2 regions of the Pseudomonas cannabina genome follow, and region 1 is predicted to be linked to the other one. Evidence: riboswitches for the same ligand, from Rfam matches in the RefSeq annotation. Region 1 holds a riboswitch; the other holds the start of a gene.
What was found. A riboswitch is a leader RNA that binds a small molecule or an ion and turns the genes downstream of it on or off. The one in region 1 is predicted to bind cobalamin.
Positions count from the first base shown of each region.

Region 2: it holds a riboswitch for cobalamin, as region 1 does, so the genes downstream of both, cobO (cob(I)yrinic acid a,c-diamide adenosyltransferase) here and BLT55_RS07050 (CbtB domain-containing protein) in region 1, are expected to answer to the same signal.

Region 1 is NZ_FNKU01000001.1:1,483,963-1,490,183, reverse strand. It holds gene cobN (cobaltochelatase subunit CobN) at 1-1,980, opposite strand, end outside; gene cobW (cobalamin biosynthesis protein CobW) at 1,984-3,048, opposite strand; cobalamin riboswitch at 3,163-3,385, opposite strand; cobalamin riboswitch at 3,444-3,656, shown strand; gene BLT55_RS07050 (CbtB domain-containing protein) at 3,753-3,938, shown strand; gene BLT55_RS07045 (CbtA family protein) at 3,949-4,686, shown strand; gene BLT55_RS07040 (cobalamin biosynthesis protein) at 4,664-5,113, shown strand; gene cobM (precorrin-4 C(11)-methyltransferase) at 5,149-5,901, shown strand.
Region 2 is NZ_FNKU01000001.1:3,009,378-3,015,598, forward strand. It holds gene bluB (5,6-dimethylbenzimidazole synthase) at 1-568, opposite strand, end outside; gene BLT55_RS14160 (cobyrinic acid a,c-diamide synthase CobB) at 565-1,860, opposite strand; gene cobO (cob(I)yrinic acid a,c-diamide adenosyltransferase) at 1,899-2,510, opposite strand; cobalamin riboswitch at 2,602-2,815, opposite strand; gene BLT55_RS14170 (PQQ-dependent sugar dehydrogenase) at 2,938-4,266, shown strand; gene BLT55_RS14180 (C40 family peptidase) at 4,757-5,302, opposite strand; partial or broken gene BLT55_RS14185 (C40 family peptidase) at 5,397-6,121, opposite strand.

The DNA.
Region 1 (6,221 bases):
TTCGCGATCAATGCGGGTTTCGCGGACCAGCTCGAGAATGTCGCGTTGCAGTTCGCGGGCACGACGCGGATCGAGCAACTGCGCTTCGTAGAATTCGTCGGCCAGCAGTTCCAGATCACGCAACGGGCCATAGGTTTCGGCACGGGTCAGCGGTGGCATCAGGTGGTCGATGATCACCGCCTGCGTACGGCGCTTGGCCTGGGCGCCCTCGCCCGGGTCATTGACGATGAACGGGTAGATATTGGGCATCGCGCCCAGCACAGCGTCCGGCCAGCAGGTTCGCGACAGCCCGACACCCTTGCCCGGCAGCCATTCCAGATTGCCGTGCTTGCCGACATGCACCACGGCATGCGCGCCATAGGCCTTGCGCAACCAGAAGTAGAACGCCAGATAGCCATGCGGCGGCACCAAATCCGGGTCGTGGTAGACCGCGCTCGGATCGACCTGATAACCCCGCGCCGGCTGAATGCCGACGAAGGTCAGGCCGAAGCGCAGGCCAGCGATCATCATCCGGCCACCGCGAAACATCGGATCGGCATCCGGCGCACCCCAGCGGGCAGTCACCGCATCACGGTTGCTCTGCGGCAGTTCGTGGAACGCCGCCAGGTATTCATCCAGCGCCATGCTTTGTTGGCAGGGTCGCTGGTCAATGCTATCCAGGTCGTTGGTCACGCCACCCAGCAATTGCTGGATCAGCTCGGTGCCGCTGTCCGGCAACTGCGCCAGCGGATAACCCTCGGCCTGCATGGCACGCAGGATATTCAGCGCCGCAGCGGGCGTATCCAGGCCGACCCCATTGCCGATCCGCCCATCGCGGGTCGGGTAATTGGCGAGAATCAGTGCCACACGTTTGTCGGCATTGGGCAGCCGCGCCAGTTCGATCCAGCGCCGCGCCAGCTGCGCGACGAAATCCATGCGGTCCGGCTGGGCGCGGTAGCACACCACGTCCGACTGGCTGCGTTCGCTACGCCAGGCCAGATCCTTGAAGCTGATCGGTCGGCTGATAATCCGCCCGTCCAGTTCCGGCAAGGCAATGTGCATCGCCAGATCACGCGCGCCGAGGCCCTGCTCGCTGGCCTCCCACGCGGGTTCGTTGTCTTGGGCACAGATCGCCTGAATCACCGGCACATTGCGCCGAAACGGCCGCAAATGCGGCGCTTCCGGGCTCGACTGGGCGAAACCGGTGGTGTTGAGGATCAGCTCGGCATCGGCTTCATCCAGCCAGTTTTCCACCTGAACAAAGCAGGCGGGCTCCTTGAGACTGGCGACTGCGATGGGCAGCGGGTTGATGCCCTGCGCCTGTAAGCGAGTACAGAATTCGTCGATGAAACCGGTGTTGGCGGCCTGCAGGTGCGAGCGATAGAACAGCAGCGCGACCACCGGCTGTTCCGCGTGCCAGTCGGCCTGCCAATCCGGCAAGCTGGCCGTGGCTCGTTGCGGGTGATAAACCGCGGTGCGCGGCAACGGCCGGGGTTCGGCCCACGGATAATCACGGCCCAGCCACTGACTGGCCATGCAGCGATACAAATCCAGTGCGTTCTGCAAACCGCCCTGACGCAGGAATTGCCAGAGCCGGTCGCGCTCGGTGGCCGGCACAGTGCTCAGGTCACTCAGCTCCGGGTCCGGGCGGTCATCACCCGGCACCAGAATGACCTGTACGCCACGCGCGGCCAGCTCCATCAAGCGCTCGACGCCGTAGCGCCAGTAGCCAATGCCGCCGTGCAGGGAAATCAGAATGACTTTGGCATGGCGCAGCACCTCATCGACATACAGATCGACCGAGGCGTGATTCTGCACCTGCATCGGGTTGGCCAGACGCAGGCTGGGGTAATCCTCGGGCAGCTGCTGAGCAGCTTCGGCCAGCAGCGCCAGGCTCGAATCGCCACTGCAGAGAATCACCAGCTCGGCGGGCGTCTGTCCCAGGTCGGCGATGTTATCGTCCGGTACAAAACCGCCGGGCTGGGTTCTCAGTAAATGCATGGGTCAGCCGGCAATCGCAGCGTTGAGCTGAGTTTGCAGTGCCACGGCGTCCAACTCCTGGCCAATCAGCACCAGATGCGTGGCACGCACTTCATCGGCACGCCAGGCGCGGTCAAAATGCTTGTCGAAACGCGTGCCCACGCCTTGAATCAGCAGGCGCATCGGTTTGCCCGGAATCGCAGCAAAGCCTTTCACGCGCAGAATGCCGTGTTGCACGACTAATTGATTCAGCGCATCGAGCAGCACTTTTTCATCGGCCTGAGGCAGTGTCAGGGAAATCGAATCGAACGCGTCGTGATCATGGTCATCAGCATCGTCGCCTTCATGATGATCGTGATGAGTCTTGCGGGCGTCGATGTGCAGCTCGGATTCGGCACCAACGCCCAGCAGGACGCTGATCGGCAAGCGGCCGCTGCTGGCTTCGACCACTTTGACGGCTGGCGGCAACTCTTCGGCCACTTCGGCACGCACTGCGGCCAGCCCCTCAGCGTCGATCATGTCGGCTTTGTTGAGGATCACCAGATCGGCGCTGGCCAGTTGATCGGCAAACAGCTCGTGCAGCGGCGATTCATGGTCCAGATTAGGGTCCAGTTTGCGCTGTGCATCGACCTGATCCGGGAACGCAGCGAAAGTACCGGCCAATACGGCCGGGCTGTCGACCACGGTGATGACGGCGTCGACGGTGCAGGCGTTGCGGATTTCCGGCCACTGGAAGGCTTGCACCAGCGGCTTGGGCAGGGCCAGCCCCGAGGTTTCGATCAGGATGTGGTCCAGATCGCCACGACGGGCGACCAGTTCACGCATCACCGGAAAGAACTCTTCCTGTACGGTGCAGCACAGGCAGCCGTTGGCCAGTTCGTACACGCGGCCGCTGGCTTCTTCTTCGGTGCAGCCGATGGTGCATTGCTTGAGGATTTCACCGTCGATGCCCAACTCGCCGAATTCGTTGACGATCACCGCGATGCGCCGCCCTTCGGCGTTGTCGAGCATGTGCCGCAGCAGCGTGGTCTTGCCCGAGCCGAGAAAGCCGGTGACGATGGTAACGGGAAGCTTGGCCAGTGTTTTCATCAGGTGCCCTTTGGCAATGCGGCGGGCAAACAGGACGGGAACCGCGTGCAGGCACAGGGTTCGGATCGCCACCGGATCACCCCGCCCGGTTGTAGTGGGAATTCGCAGGCTTTTCAGTCAGCCCGGTTCGAGGCAGGTCTCCTGGCTCACGGCAGCGTGTGGCGGGCGTTGAACACCTCGCCGACACACATTCATCGCGCCTTCCCGCCGCAGCAGTGGCTGTGCAATGAACATGACCGTTTACAGTTGCGGGGGCAGCTGCGGCATGTACCGCATTCCCGTCTTAGCTCCATATGTAACGTTTTACGAATGGAGAACCTCGAGCCGGCAAGGCTACGCAGTGACCGCAGACAGGTCAATCGTTCAGATTGACGATGCCCAGTCGCCCATGCTCTCCTGTGCGCCTGATTTCGGGTGCCCCTCACGGGGTGAAACGGGAAACCGGTGCGCTCAAGCTTTGAGCAAGTCCGGTGCTGCCCCCGCAACGGTAAGCGAGAGAAGGTCTGATCCACTGTGCCACGGCATGGGAAGGTGACCTTGCAGGCCTGAACACACCACTGTTCAAGCCCCTCGCGAGCCCGGAGACCGGCCCGATATTTTTTCAATGACACACCCGCGGTGGGCGGGCGCAGTCGAAACCTCTGACGTTCGTCAGTGGGTTCGCGTGCGCATGGCCCACTTGCCACTACTCAAGAGGGAACGCCATGTCCACCATCAGCAGCAGCCAGACGGCCGTCACCAGCGCCACCCAGACCCAACGACTGACCGCCGCGATCAGCGCCGCCGTGCTGGGTGCGTGTCTGGTCTATTTCGCCGGGTTCTCGCACATTGCCGCCGTGCACAATGCGGCACACGACACCCGTCACAGCGCCGCATTCCCTTGCCATTGAGGACAATACAATGTTCAAGCGAATCGCCCAGACAGCCGGTTTCACCGGCCTGCTTGCAGCCCTGCTGCTGACACTGCTGCAAAGCCTGTGGGTCGTCCCGCTGATCCAGCAGGCTGAAACCTATGAAAATGCTTCAGCCGAACAGTTGCACGAGCATGCCGAGGGTGCCGTGGCTGAACACAGCCATGCGCATGACGAAGCGGCTTGGGAGCCCGAAGACGGCTGGCAGCGCGTGCTGTCCACCACCGGTGGCAATCTGGTGGTCGCCGTCGGTTTTGCGCTGATGCTGGCCGGGCTTTACACCCTGCGCTCACCGGACCGCACTGCGCAGGGCGCGTGGTGGGGACTGGCCGGTTTTGCCGTGTTCGTGCTGGCACCGACCCTGGGTCTGCCGCCAGAACTGCCGGGTACCGCTGCTGCGGAGTTGAGTCAGCGTCAGGCATGGTGGATCGGCACTGCCGCATCTACAGCGGTCGGGCTGGCCTTGCTGGTGTTTGGTCAGAACCGCCTGCTGAAAGCACTGGGGCTGGCGATTATGGTCGTGCCACACGTGATTGGCGCGCCGCAACCGCTGGTTCATGAAAGCCTTGCACCTGAGTCGCTGGAATCGCAGTTCATGGTCGCTTCGCTGCTGACCAACGCACTGTTCTGGGTTGCGATGGGCCTGATCAGCGCCTGGCTGTTCCGCAGAGGCGATGCTCAGTTGAACACTGCACACGCACATGATGCCGACCAGCATCAGGCCTGATCCACCGGCCGTTCAACCCGGCGCGCCGCTGGTGGTCGGGCTGGGCTGTCGGCGCGGCTGTTCGGCGGCGACCTTACGCGAGTTGATCGAGAACAATCTTCACGCGATTGATCTGGAGATCGACAGCATCAGCGCGCTGGCATCGATCGACTTGAAGGATCAGGAGCCGGGCCTCATCGAACTGGCCGCGCAACTGTCAGTACCGCTGGTGTTTTTCAACGCAGCGCAACTGGTGGCGTGGGAGCTGCATCTGACGCACCGCTCCGCTCAGGTCTTTCAGACGACGGGTTGTCATGGTGTTGCCGAAGGTTCGGCACTGGCACTGGCCGCGCAATTGGGCGATGGCACGGCGCGACTGGTGATCGAACGGCAAAAAAGCGCGCAGGTGACATTTGCCTTGGCAACCTGCCCGGTTACAGGCGGATAATTGCAGCCCTCGCGCATTCATTTCCGGAGAATTCTTTGACCGTCTATTTCATCGGCGCAGGCCCCGGCGATCCCGAATTGATCACCGTCAAGGGCCAGCGTCTGATCCGCAGCTGTCCGGTGATCATTTATGCCGGCTCACTGGTGCCACTGGCCGTGCTGGAAGGCAATCAGGCGATCCAGGTGACCAACAGTGCCGAACTGCATCTGGAGCAGATCATTGACTTGATCAAGGCGGCAGATGCGCAGGGTCAGGACGTCGCTCGGGTACATTCAGGCGACCCGAGCCTGTATGGTGCCATCGGCGAGCAGATTCGTCATTTGCGTGAACTGAACATACCTTACGAAATCATTCCGGGAGTGACGGCGACTGCCGCCTGTGCTGCGTTACTGGGCGTTGAACTGACGCTGCCGGACGTTTCCCAGAGCGTGATTCTGACCCGCTATGCCGGCAAGACGTCGATGCCGAGTGGTGAGGAGCTGGCTAGTCTGGCCAGCCATAAGGCGACCATGGCGATTCATCTGGGCGTGAATAACCTGCACAGAATTGTCGAGGAGTTGACCCCGCATTACGGCGCCGACTGCCCGATTGCGGTGGTGCATCGTGCCAGCTGGCCGGATCAGGACTGGGTCATCGGTACGCTGGAAGATATCGGGGAAAAAGTGCAGGCCAAAGGTTTCCGACGCACCGCACTGATCCTCGTCGGCCGCGTGCTGGCCGCCGACACGTTCAGTGAGTCCTCGCTGTATCGGGCCGGGCATGCACACCTGTTCAGACCAATTCAGTAAGCGCCTCCACGCGCATGATTATCGTCGCTACGCTCCGTGTGGCGATGCATTTCTGGACGCACTGCGTCCGATCGTGTCATGCCTTCCCCTCAGTCACTGCACATAAAAGAAAGCGCGTTTTTATCGCGCTGGCACTGACGACGCAGATTGCGACGTAAGTGACGGCTGAGTCCTGACGCTGATCCGGGAGAAACTCGGCGTGGATGCCGAGTTAGCCGCATTCGGGCCATGGATGGCCCGTTGCGGCGGGCCCCGGATCAGTGTCAGGACGAAGGAACCCGACGAAGTCGGGCCGGAAACGGAGCCAAGGGGTTTGGTTA
Region 2 (6,221 bases), 1.5 Mb from region 1:
GCGCCGGGTAAAACTCCTTGACCGGCCCCAGGCAAATGATCGCCAGCGGCTTGGCGCCGTCGGGCATGCCCAGCAATCCAGCCAGCGCTTCAGGGTCGAACAGCGATACCCAGCCCATGCCCAGCCCTTCGGCACGCGAGGCCAGCCACAGGTTCTGGATCGCGCAGGACAGCGAGGCCATGTCCATTTCCGGCAAGGTGCGACGGCCGAAGATGTGCTGCTCTCGCCCTTCCATCAGCGCGGCGACCAGCACTTGCGCGCAGTCATTGATGCCTTCGACTTTCAGCTTCATGAACTCGTCAGTACGCTCGCCCAGCGCTTCGGCGGTGCGAATGCGCTCTTCTTCTACCTGCGCCTGCATCTTGCGGCGCAACACAGGATCGCTGATGCGGATGAACCGCCACGGCTGCATCAGGCCAACGCTGGGCGCTTGATGCGCGGCTTCCAGCAAACGGGCCAGCAGCTCGGGCGCCACCGTACCGCCGATGAAGTGCCGCATGTCGCGGCGCTCGGCAATGGCTCGGTACACTGCTGCCCGCTCTTCAGGGCTGAACGCTGGCTCGGTCATGGTTTGAACAGCGCCGCGATCGCCTGCGGGCAGGACGGGAAATAGAAATGCACGTAGGAAGCGGTCAGGCGTCCGAGGCGATACACCGCCTCCGCGCCGCGCCCGCCATTGGGGCTGACGCCACGGGCAATCGGTTGCAGCTCGGTGCTGGTCAGCGAATGGTGATAGGTGTGCCCGTGCAGCGTGCCTTCGGGCAGTTCGACCGCTTGCAGCGCCAGCGCTGCCAGACGCTTCTGCATCACCGCTTCACCGGCCAGCAACCCGACCAGCTCGGCGCGTACGCCGTCCACGTCGGTCAGGGCATTGAGCAGGTAAAGCATGCCGCCGCACTCGGCGAGGATCGGTTTGCTGGCGATATGGTGCGCCCTGATCGAGGCCTGCATCGTCAGGTTGGCCGCCAGCGCGACGTGATGCAGCTCCGGGTAGCCGCCCGGCAGGTACAGGCTGTCGGCTTCAGGAAGCTCGCTGTCATGGATCGGCGAGAAAAAGCTCAGCTCGGCCCCCATGTTGCGCAACAGCTCGAGGCTCGCGCCATAGAGAAAAGCGAAGGCTTCGTCACGCGCTACGGCAATGCGCACGCCACGGAGCAGCGGCTCGACCTGAACCGGGTCGGGTGCCGTGAACGTCACGGCAGGCGGCAATGTCACTTCACAGGTGCTGGTCAGCGCCGCGGCAGCCATGTCCAGACGCAGGTCGAGGTCATTCAGCTCGCTGGCCTGTACCAGCCCGAGATGGCGGCTGGGCAACTCGAAACCGACTTCCCGTGACAACGCGCCGTACCAGCGCAGGCCCTCGGTCAGGCTGTTTTCCAGCAGTTGCGCGTGGCGTACCGTGCCGACGCGGTTGGCCAGGACCCCGGCGAACGGCAAGTCCGGCTGATAGCGCGCCAGCCCCAGCGCCAAAGCGCCAAAGGTTTGCGCCATGGCCGTGCCGTCGATCACGCCGAGCACCGGCACGCCGAAGTGCCGCGCGAGATCGGCACTGGACGGTGTGCCGTCGAACAGGCCCATGACGCCTTCGATCAGGATCAGATCCGCTTCGTCGGCCGCTTCCCAAAGCAGGCGCCGACTTTCATCAGCGCCAACCATCCACATGTCCAGTTGGTAAACCGGCGCGCCGCTGGCCCGCTCGAGAATCATCGGATCGAGAAAATCCGGCCCGCACTTGAACACCCGAACCTTGCGGCCCTGATTGCGATGCAGGCGTGCCAGTGCGGCAGTCACCGTGGTTTTGCCTTGCCCGGAGGCTGGCGCGGCGATCAATACCGCCGGACAGTGGCGCGGGGCTCTCATTGGCGGGCTCTCATTGCAGTGCTCTCATGACGAATGACTCACAGCTCGATACCTTTTTGCGCGCGGATACCGGACTGGAACGCATGCTTGACCACGCCGATCTCTGAAACAGTGTCGGCCAGGTCGATCAGTTCAGGCTTGGCACCACGGCCGGTGACCAACACGTGTTGCATCGGCGGACGTGCCTGCAAGTCGGTCAACACCTGTTCCAGGTCGAGGTAGCCATGCTTGAGGGCGATGTTCAATTCGTCGAGCACCACCAGACCGATGCTCGGGTCGCGGAGCATTTCCTGCGACACGGTCCAGGCGGCTTCGGCGGCGGCGATGTCGCGCTGGCGGTCCTGGGTCTCCCAGGTGAAGCCCTCGCCCATCACGTGATAACGCACTTGCTCGGGGAAGCGCCGAAAGAACATTTCTTCCCCGGTGCTGTTGCGGCCTTTGATGAACTGCACCACACCGCACTGCATGTCGTGACCCATGGCCCTGGCGAGCATGCCGAAAGCGGAGCTGCTCTTGCCTTTGCCGTTGCCGGTCAAGACCAGCAGCAGGCCGCACTCGTTGGGCGAACTGGCAATGCGCTCGTCCATCACGGCCTTTTTGCGCTGCATGCGCGCCAGATGACGTTCGTCGCGTTCGGGGGATTCGTTCATGTCGGCTCTCCGCTCGGGGCAGGCGAAAGCACACGGAAGGACAGCACTGGACAGCACGGCAACGGCCTGCACAGAACATCACCCTCTGTGATGCCATTGACTGATTCAGGCCGGTCTCCGGGCTCATGAGCGGGTTACCCCGGCTGTGCGCCTTCCCGTGTCGAAACACAGTGGCACGATGCACAGCCTTGACTCATTTACCGTTGCGGGGGCAGCGCCGGGATCGGATCGGTCGATCCACACCGGCTTCCCTGTTTCACTCTGCCAATCGAGGATTGCAGAGCACCTGAAACAAGCCGCGAAGGGTAGAGGGTTGGGCCGGGAGCGTCAATCGACAGCGCAGGCGTTATGGAACGCGATTGAACCTCGGCGGATCAGCACGCCTCTATCAGTTACAGGACTACGCCTTTGTTTATGGAGATCCAACATGTTCAAACTCAGACCCCACTACGCAGTGCTGCTTCTGGTTGCCGGCGGCCTTGCAGCCTGTGGCGAGTCGTCCAGACTGCAAGTCTCGGACGGAACAGGCCCCTCGCCCCACCTGCCGGAGCCCAACAAGACGTTGATCCCGACCGTCAATATCGCGCCTGCCATCGGCTGGGAAAAAGGCGCCAGACCGGTGGCCGCACCTGGCACCCAAGTGGCTGCCTTCGCTGAAGGCCTGGACCATCCGCGCTGGCTGTACGTGCTGCCCAACGGCGATGTGCTGGTGGCGGAAACCAACTCGCCCGCCAAGCCGGATGACTCCAAGGGCATTCGCGGCTGGGTCATGGAAAAAGTCATGGGCCGAGCGGGCGCTGGCGTACCAAGCGCCAACCGCATTACGTTGCTGCGCGATGTCGACAAGGACGGCGTCGCGGAAACCCGCACCGTGTTCCTGCAGAACCTCAATTCGCCGTTCGGCATGACCCTGGTGGGCAACAAGCTGTATGTCGCTGATACCGACCGCCTGATCAGCTTCCCGTATGAAGCGGGCCAGACGTCGATCAGCGCACAGCCCACCAAAGTGGTCGACCTGCCGGGCGGCACGCTCAATCACCACTGGACCAAGAACGTCATCGCCAGCAAGGACGGCAGCAAGCTGTACGTGACCGTCGGCTCGAACAGCAACGTGGCCGAGAACGGCATGGACAAGGAAGAAGGTCGCGCAGCGATCTGGGAAGTGGACGCCGCCACCGGCAAGCACCGCATCTTCGCGTCGGGCCTGCGCAACCCCAACGGCATGGATTGGGAGCCAAAAACCGGCAAGCTGTGGACGGCCGTCAACGAACGCGACGAGATCGGTAGCGATCTGGTGCCTGACTACGTAACGTCGGTGCAGGATGGCGCTTTCTATGGCTGGCCTTACAGCTATTACGGCCAGCATGTCGACCAGCGTGTGACACCGCAAAACCCGGAACTGGTCGCCAAGGCAATCGCCCCGGATTATGCCGTCGGCCCGCACACGGCCTCACTGGGCCTGGTGTTCGCGGATGGCAAAACATTGGCCGCGCTGTTCAACGAAGGTCTGTTCGTCGGCCAGCACGGCTCATGGAACCGCAAACCGCACAGCGGCTATAAAGTGGTGTTCATCCCGTTCAGCGGTGGCAAACCCAACGGTGCGCCCGTCGACGTGCTGACCGGCTTTCTCAACAAAGACGAAAAAACCATGGGCCGCCCGGTCGGTGTGGTCAACGATCAGCATGGCGGCTTGCTGGTGGCGGATGACGTCGGCAACAAGATCTGGCGCGTGACATCGGCCAAGGCTGCGCAATAACGCCTCAGCGCTCTTCGGTCACACAAGTCTTGATTATCGTGCCTGCGCTCTGCGTAGGCATGCCGTTCTGGACGCTCTGCGTCCGACCTTGAGTGTGCGTCACACAGCGGTTCTGCGATATCAGTGCTGTTTGCTTACGGCTCAAGTCACCTTTTCGCCCCTCGGCGACCTACTTTGATGGGGCCAAAGTAGGCAAAACCCCTTGCTCCGTTTCCGGCCCGACTTCGTCGGGTTCCTTCGCCCTGACACTGATCCGGGGGCAGCTGCAATGGGCCATCCTTGGCCCGGTGCAGCTTGCTCGGCGTCCTGCCTCGCATCCCCCGGATCAGTGTCAGGGCTCAGCCGTCACTTACGTCGCACTCTGCGTCGTCAGTGCCATTGCGATAAAAAAGCGCTTTCTTTCAACTATCGTGCGACGCTCTGCGTCGGCATGCCGTACTGGACGCTCCGCGTCCGATCTTGAGCAGGACCAAGCTGGTCAGCGGGGGCGCTAAGGCCGAATCTGCGCCAGGCTCGCAGGCTGGATCACGCGCTTGGCGTTGAGGTAGGCGCGCTGCCAGTAAGGCTTGTCGAGGCTGTCGAGCTTGACCGTGCCACCGGTGGCCGGCGCATGCACAAAGCGGCCTTCGCCGACATAGATTCCCGCGTGAGACACCTGCGAACCACCCGAGGTGGCGAAGAACACCAGATCACCTGACTGCAACTGCTCACGACGAATATTCGGTGCGCCCATCACGATCATTTCGCGGGTAGAACGGGGCAGGGAAATGCCCGCCGCATCACGATAGACGTAACCTATAAGACCGCTGCAATCAAAACCCGAGTCAGGCGTGTTGCCGCCCCAGCGGTAAGGCGTGCCGACCAGGCCCAGCGCACGGAAAAGTACGTCTTCGGCAGCCGGCGAGAGAATCTGCGGGGGAGCGGTTACCACCGGACGCTGAACGATCCGGGGCGCATGGGGCGGTGGCGGCGCGCTGGCACAAGCACCCAACAGTGCGACAACAGAGATGACCATCAGGCGTAACGCAATCGACATAACCACAACAACCTGATCTGGATGCGGCTTACGCTGCCGAGAAGCTCAAAAACGCAGAAAGACCCGAAGGTCTTGGTCTGCGCGTTCTATTGGGTTATTTACGCTGCTTTAGCGCGGTCTTGACTGTAGTCGATGTCATCGCCGTTGTCTGCGTGGCAACCGGTGTAGATTTTACAGCGACTGTGCCCGGCACCATCGCCAAAGGCCGTTTGGCCTCGATGAAGGTCCTGCTCCAGTAGGCGTCATCGAGGCTGTCGATGCGCACCCCGCCACTGCGGCGACTGCTGGAGTGAATGAACTGCTGGTTACCGGCGTAAATTGCCGCGTGGCTTACCACGCTGCTCTTGCCACGAGTGCTGAAGAACAGCAGATCGCCAGGCTTGAGGTTGTTGCGTGAAACCAGCGGAGCGTCGACGTTGATCATTTCGCGCGTGGAGCGCGGCAGGCTCATGCCGGCCTCTTCACGGAACAGGTAACGATGAAACCGCTGCAATCGAAGCCTGACGACGTGGACGTGCCGCCGAACTTGTAGCGAGTACCGATCAGTGACTTGCCACGTTCGAGGATGCTGTCGGCCAGAACCGGCAGTTTGTAGGATTTGTTATCAGCGAACTGGGCCAGCTCATCTTCAGTGGCCATCTCGTCCTGCAGAGCTGCGGCATCGGCGCGGCGGGCTGCGGACTGTGCGGTGACCGTGTTCTGATAACGCGGAACCGGCTGGGCCTGTTCTTGCTGTGCAACCGGCATATTGGCCGAGCAACCGAACAGAAAGGTGACGAGTGCGAGGGGCACGAGGGGTGCGAAGCGAACAACTTGCATGGGCACAACCGTGGCTGACTGTTAAACTGTTAAACTGTTAAACTGTTAAACTGTTAAACTGTTAAACTGTTAAACTGTTAAACTGTTAAACTGTTAAACT